3 regions of the Serratia sp. JSRIV002 genome follow, and region 1 is predicted to be linked to each of the others. Evidence: predicted binding sites of a transcription regulator. Region 1 holds the regulator's gene; each other region holds the start of a gene.

Region 1 (6,967 bases):
GTTGGCGTACTTTGGCAGCTCAGCGCGGATGTCCGGGTTTTGCAGAATATCAACATAGGCAAAACGTTCGCCACAGGCTGAAAGCGCCTGCACGGCCTGAGCAGAGAAACCGCAGCTTGGCAATTTCGGTGAGCCTTTCATATACAGCAGGATCGGGTTGGCAGAAATTTGCTGCTGAATTTTTTCAATCGTCGTCATTATTGCTTCCTCAAGCCACATCATGGCTACAACATGCATCACACTAGCTATTGTAGCGGCAGGACCGGTGCCAAGAAAACGCCATCTTTTGCAGGGACATTCTCTGATTGCCTTAGCAAAAGCGGCGGACACACCGAACCGGTTAAAACATAGCCCCAGAATAACATTTTTAATCGGGACGTTTCACTATTATCTTTGCCCTGCGCAATGCCGGCGAGCAATAAGCCAACCACATGATCTCTGTCGCTTTTTTAGGCGCCAGGCGTTTGATTTTGCAACAATAAAAATGCCATTAACGTTTTCTCACAATATGGATTAGTATTTATGAGATCCACGCTGTTTTATAGGGTGAATTTCGGGAATACTGTGACTCATTCGATTTCTGTTTCGGAGCCAAGGTTGGTAACGTCGATATGCGGTTAATTATTACACTTTTTGTGCTGCTATTTACGCAGCTCTTCTTCAATTTGGCGCACGCTGCGCCACAGGCACGTGTTTCTGCCGAGCAGCGCAAGAGTCACGTTAATGAAGCCCGGCCAGACGACCGCAAGAAAAAGAAAGCGGAGAAAGCCAATAAAAAAGTGAAGGCAGCCACCCCTCCGAAAACGCTAAAAACCAAACCAGCAACGATAAAGACCGCAAAAAAAACCACCAGCGTTAAAACCAAAAGCCAGGCAACCAAAACGGCCAAGCTAAAAGTAACTCCGCCTAAAAAAGGCTATAAAAAAGGTTATGGTCGCCATCGTGAAGAAGGCAAAGCTACGGCAAAATTGGCTGGCCGCGAAAAGCCGTTGAAACTTTCCGCCGCTCACAAAAAACGTTATCAGCACGCCAAGCAGACCGCCATGGCCAAGCTGATGGGGCAAATGGGTAAGCCCTACCGCTGGGGTGGGTCTTCACCTGGTACAGGCTTCGACTGCAGCGGGCTGATTTATTACGCGTACAAAGACGTGGTGAAAATTAAAATGCCGCGTACCGCCAACGAAATGTACCACCTGCGTGATGCAGCGCCGATCAAGCGTAATGAGCTTGAGAAAGGCGATCTGGTGTTCTTCCGCATCAACAACCGTGGCACCGCCGATCACGTTGGCGTCTATCTTGGTAACGGTAAGTTCATCCAGTCACCGCGTACCGGTGAAGAAATTCGCATCAGTCAGTTAGATAACGACTATTGGCAAAACCATTACATTGGTGCCCGCCGCGTAGTGACCCCTACCACCATCCGTTAACCTTTCACGGCTGAGCTAACTGCTCGGCCGTGCTCTCTATCACCCGCTGCAACTTTAAACAATCAGTCACTTGGCACACTTTGGATGTTCTTTTCGCTCGGAAAGTTGTTAAGATTAATAACCATAACAAAAGTGGTGCAATTGCGTTTTTCCGCCCTCGGCCCCTTAGGCCTGCAGCGTCGGAGAGGCGTATTGTCTATAAAAGGAGAAAGCAATGTCGTTTGAATTACCTGCATTACCATACGAGAAAAACGCTCTCGAACCGCACATTTCCGCAGAAACGCTGGAATACCACTATGGCAAGCACCATAACACCTACGTGGTTAACCTGAACAATCTGGTGAAAGGTAGCGAGTTCGAAGGCAAATCCCTGGTCGAGATCGTCAAGACCTCCACCGGCGGCGTGTTCAACAACGCCGCTCAGGTCTGGAACCACACCTTCTATTGGCACTGCTTATCACCGCAAGGTGGTGGCGAGCCAACGGGCGCAGTGGCAGAGGCCATCAATAAGTCATTCGGCTCCTTCGCCGCCTTTAAAGAGCAGTTCACCGATGCCGCCGTGAAAAACTTCGGCGCGGGCTGGACCTGGCTGGTGAAAAAAGCGGACGGTAGTCTGGCGATCGTCAGCACTTCAAATGCGGCAACCCCGCTGACCGGCGCAGACGTTCCGCTATTGACCGTTGACGTGTGGGAGCATGCTTACTATATCGACTACCGCAATGCGCGGCCAAAGTACCTGGAAAACTTCTGGGCGTTGGTGAACTGGGCGTTCGTGGCAGAAAACCTGGCTTAACGGCGGGTAACTAGCTAATAATAAGGCGCGGCATCAAGCTGCGCCTTTGTTTTTCTGCTGCGGATCAGTTCAATGCGGCAATAAAACTGAAAGCAATAATCATTGCCAAAGCACCCACGGTGGTGAGTAATGACATCTTCAAATTGGTATCCATATACAACTCCCTCTCAGATTGGCTTTTCCAGAGCATAAGCCACACAGTTTATACGTCAAATCATTTTCCCACAGTTCGTGATTAAAATCTTGTTATGATTTCCCCGCTGATAATTACCGATTAGCTCTTCCACTTTTCTTCAATATGCGACAAAATCCGCAGTTCACAACTGCGTACCGATAAACTGCCCCTCCCTGTTCAAGCGATTTACGACTTCAGCACTAAAAACTCAGTTTTCGCTTATCTGGGGAAGGATCTACGCAGGCAAACGATTAACATCATACTTACATGCTGTAACATGTGGGTTTAGGAGTCATTTTTTACATGGCAACGATTAAAGATGTGGCCAAACGCGCTGGCGTTTCTACCACTACCGTTTCGCACGTTATCAATAAAACGCGTTTCGTCGCCGAAGATACCAAAACGGCCGTTTGGGCCGCCATCAAAGAGCTTCACTATTCACCTAGCGCCGTGGCCCGCAGCCTCAAGGTCAACCACACCAAATCGATCGGTTTGCTCGCCACCTCGAGCGAGGCCCCCTATTTTGCCGAAGTGATCGAAGCGGTGGAAAACAGCTGCTACAGCAAAGGCTATACCCTGATCTTGTGTAACTCGCACAATAATCTGGATAAACAGCAAGCCTATTTGGCAATGCTGGCGCAAAAACGCGTCGATGGCTTGCTGGTGATGTGCTCAGAATATCCAGATCAGCTACTGGGCATGCTGGAAGATTACCGTAACATTCCCATGGTGGTGATGGATTGGGGTACCGCGCGCGGAGACTTCACCGATACCATTATCGACAATGCCTTCGAGGGCGGCTACCTGGCAGGCCGCTACCTGATCGAACGTGGCCACCGTGACATCGGTGCCATTCCTGGTCAACTGGCGCGTAATACCGGTGGAGGTCGCCACCAGGGCTTTCTGAAAGCCATGAAGGAAGCCAACATCGAAGTGCGCGAAGAATGGATCGTGCAGGGGGATTTCGAGCCTGAATCTGGCTACAAAGCCATGCATCAGATCCTGTCGCAAAAGCATCGTCCAACCGCCGTTTTCTGTGGCGGCGATATTATGGCCATGGGGGCGATCTGCGCCGCCGATGAGCTGGGGTTGCGTGTACCGCAGGATATCTCGGTGATTGGCTACGACAACGTGCGTAATGCCCGCTACTTCACCCCGGCGCTGACCACCATTCACCAGCCGAAAGAGCGCCTGGGCGAGATGGCCTTTACCATGCTGTTGGATCGCATTATCAGCAAGCGTGAAGAATCGCAGGTGATTGAAGTGCATCCAAAACTCATCGAGCGCCGCTCAGTTGCCGATGGTCCTTTTGTCGATTACCGCCGTTAACTCCTGTTGGGGCGCTGCAATACTGCGCCCGATTAAGCACCCGACTCCTCTTCACTGAGCCATTCCTGATTGAGCGTTTCGCTGTCGCCCAGATAGTCCAACAGCCAGGCCATGGCCGGAGACTGGGCGTTTTGCTGCCAGGTCAAGCAGCAGGCGCTAGGCGGGAAAGGCTCATGCAGTGGTAATACCACCAGTTCGCCACTTTGTACCAACGGCAATACCCGATGCGCGGGTACCATGCCCACACACAGCCCGGCACGCAAACAATCTACCGCCGAAACCCAGTCCGGCACGGTCAACCGCCGCTGGTTGTCCAACGACCAGGTCACACGCTTGGGTAAATTGCGCGAAGTATCTTCCAACAGCAACGAGGGATAAGGTCGTAGCTGATCGTCTCGCAGCTTTCCTTGCAAGGCGGCCAGCGGATGTTTAGCATGGACTACGCAGAGCCAATTCATAAAGCCCATATCGCGAAAGGCAAAACCGCCGCCTACCGGTACCGCCCGTGTTGCACCAATAGCCATCTCAGCGCGGCCATCGACCAGCGCATCCCACACGCCGTTGAAGACTTCCGGCTGTACCATCAGTTCCACGTCGGGGAAATGGCGATAAAAATCCAGCACCAGCTGGCGGCTGCGCTGGGGTTTGACGATCAGATCGACCGCAATCCGCAGTTGCCCGCGCCAACCGTTGGCCACCTGCTGACACTGCCGTCGGGTATCGAGCATTTTTTTGATAACAACTCGCGCCTCCTTAATAAACAGCGCCCCCGCTGGCGTGAGTTCCACATCGCGGTGACGGCGTTCAAACAAAGGCACTGCCAGCCATTGCTCCAGTTGACGCACCGTATAGCTCACAGCAGAAGGAACGCGGTGCAACTCCTGTGCCGCCGCGCTGAAACTGCCGGTCCGCGCTACCGCATCTACCACATCGAGTGAATATTCAGACCACATATGTTTGCCTTCAAATTTTTTAACAGCACCTTGCAAATATTACCGTTTCACAAGCAGAGATCCAGCCGTATACACTTGCCGGCGCTTCAAAACCTGCGACAACATAATTTTAACGAGAAATAGCAATGCGAAATTTTGGATTTATGTTCTACCTGGCCGGCCTGAGTATGTTGGGCTATCTGGCTACCGATATGTACCTGCCTGCCTTTGGCGCAATGCAGCAGGATCTGCAAATCTCCGCTGGGGCGATCAGCGCCAGCCTGAGTATCTTCCTGGCAGGCTTTGCCTTTGCCCAGTTGCTGTGGGGGCCGCTGTCCGACCGTATTGGCCGTAAGCCCGTGTTATTGATTGGCCTGGCGCTGTTCGCAATCGGCTGTCTCGGTATGCTTTGGGTCGAGAACGTGGCACAACTGTGGTCACTGCGCTTCATTCAAGCCATTGGCGTCTGTTCCGCCGCCGTCACCTGGCAGGCGATCGTGGTCGATCGCTACCGCGATGGCAAAGCCAACCGCGTTTTCGCCTCCATTATGCCGCTGGTCGCCCTCTCTCCGGCGCTGGCCCCACTGCTGGGTGCCTGGTTGCTTAACCATATGGGATGGCGGGCCATTTTCGCCGTGCTGCTGGGGATCACCGCCCTGCTGCTGATCCCCACCTTGCTGCTGAAAGACCGGAGCAGACTGGTCCCTTCCGCCGATAAAAAGCCCAGCCTTGGTTTTATGCAGATCTTGAAATCCCCGGTGTTCAGCGGCAACGTGATGGTTTTTGCTGCCTGTTCTGCTGGCTTCTTCGCCTGGCTGACGGGTTCACCCTTTATCCTCGGCGATATGGGGTATAGCCCCAACGATATTGGTCTGAGCTATGTGCCGCAAACGCTGGCTTTCTTATTGGGGGGTTATAGCTGCCGTAGCGCCTTAAATCGCATCTCTGGCAAAACCTTGCTGCCGTGGTTGCTGTTAGCTTACGGTGTCAGCATGGTGGCGTTGTATCTGATCGCCACGCTAAGTGAGCCAACGTTGACCACTCTGCTGATCCCGTTCTGCTTTATGGCGTTAGTAAACGGTGCCAGCTATCCTATTTTAGTAGCCAATGCGTTGATGCCCTTCCCCAACAACAGTGGCAAAGCTGCTGCGCTGCAAAACACGCTGCAGTTGGGATTATGTTTTATCGCCAGCCTGTTGGTTTCGGCATTTATCGCCCAACCGCTGTTAGCCACGGCTACCGTAATGGTGGCTACCGTATTTTTGGCAGCCTTGGGTTATCTGATCCAGCGTGGGAAAGGAACGGATGAAACTCAGATGACACAGCAGAAGCGTGCCGACTCCGTGTCATAATTGTCTCTGTAAATAGTCACTTAATGAAAATTCTTGCCGAGCGCGATTTGCAGTTGAGTCTACGCCTCGGCAAGCCTATACTCAAAAACGACCTTTTAGAATAACAGTTATACTAAGTTCTTATTGCAGCAACTGCTGCGTACGTGGATGGCATCACACTTTATTTAAGGTTGAATTTACCCGCGTCCTTTGACGCAGGGAGTCTCTTAAATTTCCTCTGTTCAAGTCGGATTTCAGACACCACGGTGAATTTTTACCGTAGGTATACGTATGTCCCTGTAGAAATTGTCTACGCTAAATTCTGCAGGATCATAAGTCAGAAGAAGGTGATGGAGAAGCTATGAGTTCATCGTGTATAGAAGATCTGAGCATCCAGGACAACCATTGGTATCGTATCGCTCATGAAATGCTTAGCATGGCCGGCATTGAAATCAATGGTTCACGCCCTTTCGATATTCAGATCAATAATCCCAATTTCTTTAAACGCGTACTGCAAGACGGCTCTCTGGGGCTGGGCGAAAGCTATATGGACGGTTGGTGGGAGTGCGAGCGGCTGGACATATTTTTTCAGCGGGTTATCGCAGCTGGCCTGGAAAAGAAACTGCCCCACCACCTGAAGGATATCTTGCGTATTGCCGCCGCCCGCCTGACCAACCTGCAATCCCAAAAACGTGCCTGGATTGTTGGCAAAGAGCATTACGACCTGGGTAACGATTTGTTTACCCAGATGCTGGATCCCTATATGCAATATTCCTGCGGCTATTGGCAACAGGCCACGACGTTGGAAGAAGCACAAGAGGCCAAGTTACGGTTGATTTGCGAAAAACTGCACCTGCAGCCCGGTATGCGGGTATTGGATATCGGCTGTGGCTGGGGCGGTCTGTCTGCTTATGCGGCCAAGCACTACGGCGTTTCCATGGTGGGCGTCACCATCTCCGCCGAACAGCAGAAAATGGCGC
Region 2 (6,967 bases), 1.3 Mb from region 1:
CAGCAAAAGGAAGGGAAGATGCCAGCGGAAAACGTTCTTGAAGTTCATCATCTTAGTAAACACGTTGGTCAGGGTGAGCATCAGCTTACCATCCTTACCGGAGTCGAGCTGGTTGTCAAACCCGCGCAGACAATTGCGCTGATCGGCGAGTCCGGTTCGGGGAAATCGACCTTGTTGGGCATCCTCGCCGGGCTGGACGACGGCAGCGAAGGCGAAGTTAGCCTGCTGGGGGAATCGCTGACCGCGCTGGATGAAGAAGGGCGAGCTGCGCTGCGGGCAAAAAACGTCGGTTTTGTGTTCCAGTCTTTCATGCTGGTCCCCACCTTGAACGCGTTGGAAAACGTACAACTCCCTGCGCTGCTGCGTGGTGAAAGCGATCGTCAAAGCCGGGACCAAGCGGTGCAACTGTTGGAGCAGCTAGGGTTAGGCAAGCGTCTTAATCACCTGCCAGCGCAACTTTCCGGCGGGGAGCAACAGCGTGTGGCGTTGGCACGGGCGTTCAGTGGCCGCCCTCGGGTGCTGTTCGCCGATGAACCCACCGGCAACCTGGATCGCCAGACCGGTGAGCGCATTGCCGATCTGCTGTTCTCCCTCAACCGCGATTTCGCCACCACACTGATCCTGGTCACCCATGACGAGACCCTGGCGGCTCGCTGTCAGCGGCGGCTGCGCTTGCGTGAAGGCAAGCTGTGGGAGGAAGCATGATTTGGCGTTGGTTCTGGCGTGAATGGCGTTCGCCTTCGCTGCTGATCGTCTGGCTGGCGCTGACGCTGTCGGTGGCCTGCGTGTTGGCACTGGGCAGCATCAGCGATCGCATGGACAAAGGCTTGAGCCAGCAAAGCCGCGATTTTATCGCCGGGGATCGGGTATTGCGTACCGCGCGCCCGGTGCCGGAAGGCTGGCTGCTCGATGCCCAGCAACAGGGGCTGAAAGTCAGCCGCCAGCTCTCTTTTACCACCATGACCTACGCAGGGGATCGTCCGCTACTGGCCAACGTCAAGGCTACCGATGCGGCCTATCCGCTGTATGGGCAATTGGAAACCTTGCCAGCCAATCTCAAACCTGTGCCAGGCAGCGTGTTGGTGGCTCCGCGTCTGTTGGCATTATTGGATATCAAGGTCGGCGACAATCTGGAGGTGGGGGATACCACGTTACGCATCGCCGGTGAAATCGTGCAGGAGCCGGACTCCGGTTTCAATCCGTTCCAGACTGCACCTGGCATTATCATCAATCTGGCCGATGTGGATAAAACCGGAGCGGTACAGCCGGGCAGCCGCCTGACCTACCGTTATATGTTTGCCGGTGCGCCAACCGATATTCAACGCTATGAAGAACGTCTCAAACCGCAGCTCAAACCCGATCAGCGCTGGTATGGGTTAGAGGAGTCCGGCAGTGCGTTAGGCAAATCGCTACAGCGTTCCCAACAGTTCCTGCTGCTTTCGGCATTGCTGACCTTGCTGCTGTCGATTGCCGCCGTAGCGGTAGCCATGAGTCACTATTGCCGCAGCCGCTATGACCTGATTGCGGTGCTGAAAACCCTGGGGGCTGGCAGAAAGGCGCTCAGCAAGCTGATTATTGGCCAGTGGTTGGCGGTGTTACTGCTGGCGGGAACCTGCGGCAGCGTGATTGGTCTCGGGTTTGAAGCGGTGTTAATCCGCTTGTTGGCACCGGTGTTGCCGGGGGAACTCCCCGCAGCCGGGGGCTGGCCGTGGCTGTGGGCGATGGGGGCTCTGGTCATGATTTCTCTGCTGGTTGGGTTGCGCCCGTACCGGCAACTGCTGGCGACTCAGCCACTGCGCGTACTGCGCCGGGATGTGGTAGCCAACGTCTGGCCGCTGCGTTACTTCCTGCCAGCTACTGCGGTGATTGTGGTCGGGCTACTGACGGTATTAATGGGGGCAAGTACGCTACTGTGGGCCATTCTGGCCGGTATGGTGGTGCTGGCCTTGCTGCTGGGGGGAATAGGCTGGGGCAGCCTGTTGCTGCTGCGGCGCATCACGCTGAAAAATCTGGCGCTGCGGTTGGCGGTGAATCGTCTGTTGCATCAGCCTTGGGTGACGATCAGCCAGTTAGCGGCGTTCTCGCTGTCGTTTATGTTACTGGCCCTGCTGCTGGTCTTGCGTGGCGATCTGCTCGATCGTTGGCAACAACAGTTACCGCCAGACAGCCCGAACTATTTCCTGTTGAATATGACCACGGCACAGGTTCCACAGGTGAAAGCCTTCTTGCAACAGCATCAGCTGCATGAGGAAACCTTTTATCCCATCGTGCGTGTACGCCTGTCGGAAATTAACCAGCAGGTGGCGACGGAGCGGGTGCATGAAGACGATCCCGGTGGCGAGGCGGTGAACCGTGAACTGAATCTGACCTGGCAACGCGATCTGCCGGACCATAACCCGTTGACGGCAGGCTCCTGGCCGCCGAAAACCGGCGAGGTCTCGATGGATGAAGGGATCGCCGGCAGGCTCAAGATCCAGCTGGGCGATACCTTGACGTTCAGCGGCGATACCCAATCGTTCAGCGCTAAAGTCACCAGCCTGCGGCAGGTGGATTGGGAAAGCCTGAAGCCAAACTTTTACTTTATCTTCCCGCCGGGTGCATTGGACGGCCAGCCACAAACCTGGCTGACCAGCTTCCGCTATGACGGTGACGGCAAGGTGCTGACCCAGCTCAACCGCCAGTTCCCAACCCTGAGCCTGCTGGATATCGGTTCGATCCTCAAGCAGGTCGGCGGCGTGTTGCAGCAGGTGAGCAGGGCGCTGGAGGTGATGGTGGTGCTGGTGGTGATCTGCGGCGGTCTGCTGTTACTGGCACAGGTACAGGTAGGGATGCGGCAACGTAGGCAGGAGCTGGTGGTTTACCGCACGCTAGGCGCAGGTAAACGCCTGTTGCGCGGTACGCTGTGGTGCGAGTTTGCGTTGCTTGGGCTGGTGGCCGGGATCGCGGCGGCGGTGGGGGCAGAAGCGGCGCTTTGGCTGTTGCAGACCAAGGTGTTCGACTTCCCGTGGGCACCTACGCCGGTGCTGTGGTGGGCGTTACCGCTGCTGAGTGCCTTGCTGCTCTCGCTGTGTGGCGGCTGGCTTGGCGTGCGCCTGCTGCGCGGCCGGGCGTTGTTTCGCAGCTACGAAGGGTAAGCGGCGAATAAAAAAGGGTTCAGCGTGGCTGAACCCTTAATTTGCAGTTGTGAACGGATTATCCCAGCTTTTGCTGTGCCCAGGCCAAGCCACTTTGATACTCGGCTGGCAGCAGCGGCGCTAATGCCTGCAACGCCTGTTGCAAAGAGGCCGCATCGGGATCGTTGAGATTCAGATGACCCACCTTACGCCCCTCACGCACCTCTTTCTCATACCAGTGCAAATGCACCAGCGGCAGGGCCAGCCATTGCTGATTAACCGCCGTACCGATCAGATTGACCATCACCGAAGGGGTATTCACCACCGGCTTAGGCAGCGGCAGCCCCAGGATGGCCCGCAAATGCAGTTCAAACTGGCTGATGGAAGCGCCATTTTGCGTCCAGTGGCCACTGTTGTGGACACGCGGAGCCAGTTCGTTGATCAACAGGCTGTCACCGACGATAAAGCACTCCATCGCCATTACACCCACGTAGTTCAACTCATCGAGGATCGCAGCCAACATCTGCTCGGCCTGCTGTTGCAACGCCGGGTTGGGCTGTGGCAGCGCCACGCTGGTACGCAGAATGCCTTCTTCGTGCAGGTTGTGGGTCAGCGGATAGAATACCGACAGGCCATCGTGACCACGGGCACCCACCAACGATACTTCGCCAGAGAAATTAATCCCCTGCTCGACGATGCATTCACCATAGTTATCCGCCGGTAACTCAGCCTCTTGGCCCGGGCGCAAACGCCACTGGCCGCGGCCGTCGTAACCACCCACGCGGCGTTTAACGATCGCCAACTCACCCAAGGTGGCAAACACCTGAGGCCATTCGTCAGCATTTGCCAGCAATTGCCAAGGTGCGGTAGCGAGATGAAGTTGATCGAGCAGTTGCTTCTGCGTCAGGCGATCGGCCAGCCGCGGGAAGATATCGCGGTTGACGAAGTTATTGTGTGTCGCCAGCTCGCGGGTCAGGGCGGTTTCTGGCCAGCGTTCGATCTCTGCGGTGATCACCGCGTTTTGATAGGGCACCGCTTCCGGCTCGGCATCCAAACCGACAGGATAAACCGCAATGCCCAACGGCTCACCGGCCTGGCGCAGCATACGCCCTAACTGGCCGTTACCCAGTACGCAAACCGGCTTCATGCATCCTCCCGTGGGTCTGGATGGTTCAGCACCTCGTCGGTCTGTGCCTGACGCCACTGTGCCAACCGCTGTGCCAGTCCGGCATCGTGCAGCGCCAGGATTTGTGCTGCCAGCAACCCGGCGTTGGCCGCACCGGCTTTGCCGATGGCGAGCGTCCCCACAGGAATGCCGCGTGGCATCTGCACGATGGAATACAGGCTATCGACACCGCTTAACGCAGCGCTTTGCACCGGAACACCCAACACCGGAACCAGCGTTTTGGCCGCCAACATGCCTGGCAGATGCGCAGCACCACCGGCACCGGCGATGATCACGTCAAAACCCATGGCCTTGGCATGTTCGGCAAAGCTGAACAGCTTGTCCGGCGTGCGGTGGGCGGAGACAACTTCGACATGGAACGGGACATTCAGCGTGGTCAGAACTTCGGCCGCGGACTGCATAGTGGCCCAGTCACTTTTTGAACCCATTACGATTGCGATTTTAACCCCAGCGTTGGCGGCTGAAGTAGCGGTGGCTCCCATGAGTGCATGGCTCCTGTGATGTGGACAAACGTCGGCTGGCAGGCCGTATGAGGGCGTAGAGCATATCATGGGTACAGGGAGAGGAAAACGGTTGCGTCGACGGTTTTTACCATCAAAAGCTGGAAAACGGCCTAGAAGGGGAACTCGATAAGTTCCACGGCATCTGCCGTGACTTTAATCATTGAGCCTTGTGTATGCCAGGCTCCCAACACCGCGCGATGGGCTTTACCGTTTGGTAATGCCAGCGGATGGACTGCTGGGCGATGGGTGTGGCCGTGGATCATCCAGTGGACGTTGTGGCGCAACATGGCCTGCTCAACGGCCTGCGGGTTAACGTCCATAATCGCGGTGGATTTGTATTGGTTGCTTTGTTGGCTGCGAGCACGCATTTTAGCGGCGATCTTCAAGCGCCAGCGCAGGGGGAGAGCCAGAAAAGCACGTTGGATCCAGGTGTTATGAACTTTCTTGCGGAATTCTTGATAGGCCTGATCGTCGGTGCACAGGGTATCACCGTGCAGGATCAGGATCTTGCGGCCATACAGCTCGACGACTTGCTCTTCCGGTAGCAGGATCATGCCGCTCTGCCTGGCAAAGCGCTTACCCAACAGGAAATCGCGGTTGCCGTGAATGAAGTAGCAGGGTACTCCGGCCTGGTGCAACGCCTTGAGTGCGGTGGCAATTTCGCGATGCAACGGCTCGGGGTCGTCATCGCCAATCCAGGCTTCAAACAGATCGCCCAAGATATATAACGCATCGGCGTGAACGGCTTCACGCTGCAAAAAACGCAGAAAACCGGCAGTAATTGCCGGTTCCTGTACGCATAGATGCAGGTCTGCGATGAACAGCGTGCTCATGCAGCCGCGATTACTCGCTGACGGTAACGCTGGTGATCACGACATCTTCAACCGGTACATCCTGGTGCATGCCGCTGCGGCCAGTTTTTACCGCTTTGATCTTCTCGACCACGTCCATGCCTTCTGCCACTTCGGCAAATACGCAGTAACCCCAACCCTGGGAGTTTTCAGCACGGAAGTTCAGGAAGTCGTTATCTACCACGTTGATGAAGAACTGGGCGGTGGCAGAGTGTGGATCGTTGGTACGAGCCATTGCCAGGGTGCCACGGGTGTTTTTCAGGCCGTTGTTAGCTTCGTTCTTGATGGTTGCTTTGGTGTCTTTCTGACGCATACCAGGTTCAAAACCACCACCCTGAACCATAAAGCCGTTGATGACACGGTGGAAGATGGTGTTGTTGTAGAAGCCTTCACGGCAGTAGTTCAGGAAGTTTTCAACGGTAACCGGTGCCTTGTCAGCAAAGGTCTTGATAACGATATCGCCGTGATTGGTGTGGAAAGTAACCATAGTTTTAGTCCTAGCAAGATGAAATGAGCTGTCACATAGGAAGGCGTGTGAGCAATCAGACCGACTTTATAACATATCTCAATTAATCAGTCAGCAGTGGCTAGGGTGGCAGTTTCGCGGCAGAAATACACGTGTTGTTATCTTAGTCTGGATCAGGTTAATTCCGATCCCACGCAATTTTCTGCCGATCAATTCAGCAATCCTTGGGCTTGACCTTGCAATAGAACAGCCTTCGGGTTTCAATATGCGGATATGTTTGTTATCACGCACACCACGGACAGCCCTGATGCTAAAGATATTTAATACCCTGAGTCGTCAAAAAGAGGAATTTAAGCCCATTCATGCCGGTAAAGTCGGTATGTACGTGTGCGGGGTAACCATTTATGACCTGTGTCATATCGGCCACGGGCGTACCTTTGTTGCTTTCGACGTGGTAGCGCGCTACCTGCGTTACCTCGGCTATTCGCTGAACTACGTGCGTAACGTGACCGACGTGGACGATAAAATCATCCGTCGTGCGGCAGAAAACGGTGAAACCTGTGATCAACTGACCACGCGTATGCTGGCAGAGATGCACGCCGATTTTGATTCGCTGCTGATCGAACGCCCGGATCAGGAGCCGCGAGCCACCCATCATATCGAAGAAATCATCGAGATCACCCAACGCCTGTTGGCACGCGATCATGCCTATGTGGCCAGCAACGGCGACGTGATGTTCTCCATCGATAGCGATCCACAATATGGCCTGCTTTCCCGTCAGGATCTGGAGCAACTGCAAGCCGGTGCGCGCGTGGAAATCGACGATGTAAAACGCAACCCGATGGACT
Region 3 (6,967 bases), 2.0 Mb from region 1:
TGCAGGCAGCAGAAGTACCTGAAGGGCCGCATGTGGTCACTTCCGGTACGGCCAGCGTTGACGCCACCCCGGATATTGCCACACTGGCGATCGAAGTCAGCGTTTCTGCCAAAGATGCTGCCCAGGCGAAAAAACAGGTTGATGAGCGCGTAGCGCAGTATTTTGACTTCCTGCAAAAAAACGGCATTGAAAAGAAAGATATCAATGCGGCCAACCTGCGGACCCAGCCAGAATATGACTATCTGAAAACCGGTGAATCGCAGCTGAAGGGCTACCAGGCCGTGCGCCAGGTGCAGGTAACCTTGCGCCAGTTGGATAAACTCAACGAGCTGTTGGACGGTGCGCTGAAATCGGGTTTGAACGAAATTCGTGCGGTTGAGCTTGGGGTGGCCAAGCCAGAGGTTTATCGCGAGCAGGCACGTCAGAAAGCGATTGAAAACGCCACTCAGCAAGCTGCCTCGTTAGCGCAGGGCTTTAAGGCCAAGCTGGGGCCGGTGTACAGCATTCGCTATCACGTTGCCAACTACCAGCCGATGCCGGTCGCGCGCATGTTTAAGGCCGCTGCTGCGGCACCGGAAAGCGATGCCGCTCAGACTTACGAACAGCAAAGTATTCACTTTGACGATCAGGTGGACGTGGTATTCGAGCTGAAAACCAACGCCGCACAGTAAGCAATCTCTTGCCGGGGCGCGGTGTTATGCCGCGCCTTTAATCCTGCCTTAATACCTGATGCCCGTGAGACAGCAGCGCATCGGTGACCTTACGCATCATGCGGCTCTCCGGTGCAAAGCGGTGCCAGAACAGCATACGGCGCTGGAACAGGCCCGGTGTCAGGTCGATCAGTTCTCCGCTAGCCAGCTCTCTCTCAATCTGCAGATGCGGGATCATACAGCAGGTGGTGCCTTGCCGTGCCAACTGAACAAACGCCTCTGACGAGTTAACGATATGGCAGGGAACGCTGCCCGGCGAGAGATCGAAGTTCTGCTGTAAAAACGCCTGATGCATATCATCGAGATGATCGAATGCCACCGCCGGTGCCTTCAGCAGGGCGGAGCGGGTCACGCCGTTGGGGAAATAGCGATCGGCAAAGGCTTTTGAGGCGACGAACAGATAGTCCAACGCGCCCAACCGATCGACCAGGCAGCTCGGCAGCGGCTGCGGCTGGATACTCACCGCGCCCACTACTTCCCCCCGGCGCAGACGTTCCTGCGTGCGGGTTTCGTCTTCCACCTGCAAATTCAGGCGCACCGGGGAATCGGCCAGTACCGGTTTTAGTGCCGGTAACAGCCAGGTTGCCAGGCTGTCGGCGTTGACCGCCAGTGACAGCAACAGCGGCGTATCGACCCCATTGTCATTCCCTAACCACTCCTCTTCCAGCAGCTCGACCTGATGCAGCAAGGCCAGCAGTTTTTGACCCTGCTCGGTTGGGCGCGGTGGCACGGTGCGTACCAGTAGCGGTTGGCCGAACAGGTTTTCCAACTGTTTGATGCGCTGGGATACCGCCGATTGGGTGATACAAAGTTTTTGTGCCGCGCGCTCAAAGCCACGCTCACGGATCACCGCGTCCAGCGCTTGCAGCGTTCTATAGTCTGGGCGTTTCATCGGAGAGAAGATCCCTTTTAGTAAATTGATTCAGGCACTATGCCACATTTTTGCACTTTCTCAGGTGAAAAAATCCCGCCGCTCTTTTCAGCGCGGGCGTCGTAGGGAGGGGCAGAAATGTGCGTCAGGTTAAATAAGTGTGTTTTAGCCTAAGTTGCCGTCAGTGATTTACCCTATAATACGCACACGTTTTCGTACATAGGCAATGAGCACATCATGACTCAGGATGAACTGAAAAAAGCGGTAGGTTGGGCAGCATTGGAATACGTGAAGCCTGGCACTATCGTGGGCGTGGGCACCGGCTCTACCGCGGCTCACTTTATTGATGCGTTGGGTTCGATCAAACACCAGATCGAAGGCGCGGTATCCAGCTCAGACGCGTCGACCGCCAAGCTGAAAAGCCTGGGGATCCACGTTTTCGATAGCAATGAAGTGGATTCGTTGGATATCTACGTGGACGGTGCCGATGAAATCAACGGCCACATGCAGATGATTAAAGGCGGTGGCGCGGCTCTGACCCGTGAGAAGATCATTGCTGCCATTGCTCGTCAGTTTATCTGCATTGTCGACTCCACCAAGCAGGTTGATGTGCTGGGTAAATTCCCGCTGCCGGTAGAAGTGATCCCGATGGCCCGTTCCTACGTAGCGCGTGAGTTGGTCAAGCTGGGCGGCCTGCCGGAATATCGCCAGAACGTGTTAACTGATAACGGCAACGTGATCCTGGACGTGCACAACCTGGAAATCCTTGACGCTATCGCGCTGGAAAATAAGATCAACAGCATCGCCGGTGTGGTTACCGTGGGTCTGTTTGCCAACCGTGGCGCGGACGTTGCACTGGTCGGCACGCCGGATGGCGTAAAAAAAGTGGTCAGATAATCTGGCCATGAAAGCGGCGAGTCTGCTGACATAGCCTCAGCCGGTTCGCCGCTTTTTACGGGCTAACGGCCCGCCACGCATAATTCTTGTCTTAAAATATCTTTTCTCAAAATCGACGAATTTGGTGACATATGTCACATTCCGTGAATAACCTCCGTTAAGCTTCTGCCTAAATCTTTCCCGATGGCATTTTCCACCAGAAAGCACCGACATCGCTGAGCCTTGTGCTAACGGGCAGGCAATCGTTTGTATTGCCGGGCGCGTTATTTTTGTTATGTTGGAGGGACGTGCTGTTGATTTTGGGTTGCTGCCGGTCTGGCGGTAATGTGAAAGCTATACCCTCTGGATTTCAAGCAGTCGCTTGGAATATGACGGGTATAAAGGGGAAAACAGCCGCTTCTGAAGTCTGATTATAGGGTCGGGTAAATGGCAAAAGTATCATTGGAGAAAGACAGGATTAAGTTCCTGTTGGTAGAAGGGGTTCATCAGAGCACCGTAGATAACCTGCGTGCTGCCGGATATAGCAACATCGAATATCACAAAGGTGCGTTAGACACCGAAGCGCTGAAGGCATCGATCCGTGATGCACACTTCGTGGGTATCCGATCGCGTACGCATCTGTCCGAGGAAGTTTTCGCGGCCGCAGAGAAGCTGGTCGCGGTGGGCTGTTTCTGTATCGGCACCAACCAGGTTGATTTGAAAGCGGCGACCAAACGCGGCATTCCGGTGTTTAACGCGCCTTTCTCCAATACTCGATCCGTGGCCGAAATGGTGCTGGGTGAGCTGCTGTTGATGCTGCGCGGGATCCCACTGGCCAACGCCAAGGCACACCGTGGCCAGTGGCAGAAACTGGCCGTGGGCTCGTATGAAGCGCGGGGCAAAAAGTTGGGGATCATCGGCTACGGCCATATCGGGACTCAGCTTGGCATCCTGGCGGAAGGCCTGGGGATGAAGGTGTTCTTCTACGACATCGAGAACAAGCTGCCGTTGGGTAATGCCCAACAGGTGCGTCATCTTTCCGATCTGCTCAATATGAGCGACGTGGTTACGCTGCACGTGCCGGAAACGCTGTCGACCAAGAATATGATCGGCACCGAAGAGTTGGCGCTGATGAAGCCAGGTGCGATCCTGATCAACGCCTCACGTGGCACCGTGGTAGATATCCCGGCACTGTGTAACGCCTTGGCGAGCAACCATCTGGCCGGTGCGGCAATCGACGTGTTCCCGGAAGAGCCGGCAACCAACAGCGATCCGTTCAATTCTCCACTGTGCGAGTTCGATAATGTGCTGTTGACGCCGCATATCGGCGGTTCAACCCAGGAAGCGCAGGAGAACATCGGTGATGAAGTGGCTGGCAAGCTCGCGAAGTATTCCGATAACGGCTCAACGCTGTCTGCGGTCAACTTCCCAGAGGTATCGCTGCCAGCTCATGGCCCGAACGCCAGCCGTTTGCTGCATATTCATGAAAACCGTCCAGGCATCCTGACGCAGATTAACCAGATCTTCGCCGAAGAAGGGGTGAACATCGCGGCCCAGTATCTGCAGACCAGCTCGGAAATCGGCTACGTGGTTATCGATATCGAAGCGGAAACCGAACGTGCTGATGCCGCGTTGCAACGTATGAAAGCGATCGAAGGGACTATCCGCGCCCGCTTACTGCTCTAGTCGGTAACCGACGGAAAACATCAAGGCCGGAGCAATCCGGCCTTTTGCTATGCGGAGACTGGCCAGGCCCAGGTTTGTGACGGGGTGATAATCTCTGGCAGAGGAATATCCCATTGTTCCACCGGCAAGGCGCTAACCCGTTGGCAATCGTGCGCAATCCCCATCGGATAGGGGCCAATGTGTTGCCAGTTCTGCAAGGTGCGATCGTAAAACCCGCCGCCCATCCCCAGACGTTGCCCTGCCGAATCGAAGGCGACCAGCGGCGTCAAGACTACATCCAATTGCGACACCGGCAAGACGTTGCGGACATCGAGCGCTGGCTCGAGGATTTTGAAGCGGTTACTCACCAGAGGTGTTTGCGCGGTGTAATGCAGGAATAACAGGTTACCGGGGCTGAACGGATGTAACACCGGCAGATAAACCTGTTTACCCAGTTGCCACAGTCGCTCGATCAGCGGGCCTGTATTTAGTTCGCCATCAAAAGAGAGAAACGCCGCAATGCTTCTGGCCGCCTGAATGCGGGGATGTTGCGCAATATTGCAGGCCATTTGCTGGGCAAAATCATGCTGCTGAGCGGGCGTTAAGGCACGACGTCGTTGGCGTATTTCGTTACGGATGAGTTGGCGTTGCTGAGCGAACTGAGGTTGCAAAGACATAGTGTGAGATTCGCCAAAAGTGGTGAGTTAACACACTGAAAACGCAGGTGAAGGGATCTCCGAGATGCCGTCGCAGGCTGTAACCCTTGAACCCATGGTTCAAGGTGAACGTGCTGTCACAATCTTAAGGCTTCTCGGACGGGCCGAGCATGCACACCGATCATGGATCATCACATTCTGTTGGTACTAAATATCGGCTCAGGGGACTGGCCCGCTGGCAAACATCTCAGAGAAATTTTTCACTCATTGCCGGAGCCTTCAACTCCAGCAACTTAAGTTATTCGAATTGTGCATCCTGACGTTCAGAGATGCGACCCTGTTCAAGCAGTGCTTGTTCAATGGTCTGTTGCAGCATACGAATTCGTTGTTCCATATTGGCCGCATAGTCACGCGTTTTCAAGCGTTCTTGAGCAAGTTCGTGACAGACGTTCAATGCCGCGATAAATACGAGTTGCTCTGTATTTGTGACTCTAGTGCGAACTTTAAGATCTTGCAACCGTTGGTTAAGATCTTCTGCTGCCATGTTCAACGCATCTTGTTGTTCTGGCGGGCAATTGACTCTTAACGAGCGGCCAAAAATTTGAATATCTACCGGTTGTGCAGACATGCCACCTTCCTGCCTAAATTTCGCGCCAGCACCGGTCAGCCATTGCCGGGCTGCCGAAGCGGGCGTCACTATATATACCTGGGTACCAAGATTCAACACTTTTTCAGTACCTGGTTGTAATCTACCGCGCCTAACCTTACCAGACAAAAAACGGTTGCAAAATGCGTATTTACCGTACGTTTGCCCGGACTGCGCTGATTATAACTAGCCACTGAGGTGTTGCCTCAACTGGTATACCAACGGACCTTGGTGGTAGCATAACACGAACTTATCCTGCCAACGATGACGAATGCGCATGTCTATACAGAATACATTTCCAAGTTACCAATCTTTGACCGTGGCTCTTAACCAGCAGGCGGTTGCTTTGACCGCAGCCGAGATGCACGGTTTGATCAGTGGCCTGCTGTGCGGTGGCAACCGTGACGCCAGCTGGCAGACGCTGGTGTTTGATCTGACCAACGAAGGCATTGCCTTCCCGCAGGCGTTGAGCCAACCGTTACAGCAGCTGCATGAAATCACTCGTGATACGCTGGAAGATGACGAGTTCATGTTCCAACTGATGATGCCGGAAGGCGAAACCGTCAGCGTGTTTGACCGTGCGGATGCCTTGGCGGGGTGGGTAAACCACTTCCTGTTGGGGTTGGGCATGATGCAACCGAAGCTGGCGCAGGTGAAAGATGAAGTGGGCGAGGCGATCGACGATCTGCGTAATATCGCTCAACTGGGTTATGACGAAGGCGAAGACCAGGAAGAACTGGAACAGTCGCTGGAAGAAGTGGTGGAGTACGTGCGCGTTGCTGCGCTGCTTTGCCATACTGAATTTACCCGCCAGAAACCGACGGCCCCGGAAAATAAACGGCCGACGTTGCACTGACCGGCGGATCCCGCGTCCGTTGGCCGAGAGCGCTGATAACCCCTACTGACTGCGTTCAGCAGGTGGCATAAACCGATTTCAGGAGATGTGATGACCCAGCAGGAATTCCATAAACGCCGTCAGGCTTTGTTGGCACAGATGGCTCCGGCCAGCGCGGCAGTGATATTCGCCGCACCGGAAGCGACGCGTAGTGCAGACTCTGAATATCCTTATCGTCAGAACAGTGATTTCTGGTATCTGACCGGTTTCAACGAGCCGGAAGCGGTGTTGATCCTGGTGAAGAGTGATGAAACTCATAACCACAGCGTGCTGTTCAACCGCGTACGCGATCTGACGGCAGAAATCTGGTTTGGCCGCCGTTTGGGCCAAGACGCGGCTCCGGCCAAGTTGGGGGTAGACCGCGCGCTGGCCTTCGACGAAATCAACGATCAACTGCACCTGCTGCTCAACGGCCTGGACGTGGTGTATCACGCCCAGGGGCAATATGCCTATGCCGATGAAATTCTGTTTGGCGCGCTGGATAAACTGCGTAAAGGCTTCCGTCAGAACCTGGAAGCCCCTGCAACCCTGACGGATTACCGTCCTTGGCTGCATGACATGCGCCTGTTCAAATCGGCAGAAGAAGTTGCTGTTATGCGCCGCGCCGGTGAGATCAGCGCCATGGCGCATACCCGTGCGATGGAAAAG

The links. The regulator PurR, encoded in region 1, represses purine synthesis genes. The targets are predictions, from matches to a motif close to CANGCAAACGTTTGCNTG.
Region 2: the regulator PurR is predicted to act here: its motif matches at 4,862-4,879, upstream of purE (5-(carboxyamino)imidazole ribonucleotide mutase).
Region 3: the regulator PurR is predicted to act here: its motif matches at 2,714-2,731, upstream of serA (phosphoglycerate dehydrogenase).

The regions. Positions count from the first base shown of each region.
Region 1 is NZ_CP074143.1:2,835,139-2,842,105, reverse strand. It holds gene KGP26_RS13415 (Grx4 family monothiol glutaredoxin) at 1-201, opposite strand, end outside; gene KGP26_RS13410 (C40 family peptidase) at 612-1,427, shown strand; gene sodB (superoxide dismutase [Fe]) at 1,642-2,220, shown strand; gene KGP26_RS13400 (YnhF family membrane protein) at 2,285-2,374, opposite strand; gene purR (HTH-type transcriptional repressor PurR) at 2,699-3,724, shown strand; gene punR (DNA-binding transcriptional activator PunR) at 3,757-4,677, opposite strand; gene punC (purine nucleoside transporter PunC) at 4,803-6,008, shown strand; gene cfa (cyclopropane fatty acyl phospholipid synthase) at 6,349-6,967, shown strand, end outside.
Region 2 is NZ_CP074143.1:1,503,046-1,510,012, forward strand. It holds gene tesA (multifunctional acyl-CoA thioesterase I/protease I/lysophospholipase L1) at 1-48, opposite strand, end outside; gene ybbA (putative ABC transporter ATP-binding protein YbbA) at 19-705, shown strand; gene ybbP (putative ABC transporter permease subunit YbbP) at 702-3,134, shown strand; gene purK (5-(carboxyamino)imidazole ribonucleotide synthase) at 3,193-4,260, opposite strand; gene purE (5-(carboxyamino)imidazole ribonucleotide mutase) at 4,257-4,781, opposite strand; gene lpxH (UDP-2,3-diacylglucosamine diphosphatase) at 4,913-5,635, opposite strand; gene ppiB (peptidylprolyl isomerase B) at 5,646-6,140, opposite strand; gene cysS (cysteine--tRNA ligase) at 6,427-6,967, shown strand, end outside.
Region 3 is NZ_CP074143.1:4,840,818-4,847,784, reverse strand. It holds gene KGP26_RS22775 (oxidative stress defense protein) at 1-671, shown strand, start outside; gene KGP26_RS22770 (LysR family transcriptional regulator ArgP) at 709-1,602, opposite strand; gene rpiA (ribose-5-phosphate isomerase RpiA) at 1,819-2,478, shown strand; gene serA (phosphoglycerate dehydrogenase) at 2,905-4,143, shown strand; gene KGP26_RS22755 (5-formyltetrahydrofolate cyclo-ligase) at 4,191-4,799, opposite strand; RNA gene ssrS (6S RNA) at 4,852-5,035, opposite strand; gene zapA (cell division protein ZapA) at 5,077-5,406, opposite strand; gene KGP26_RS22740 (YecA family protein) at 5,702-6,280, shown strand; gene pepP (Xaa-Pro aminopeptidase) at 6,371-6,967, shown strand, end outside.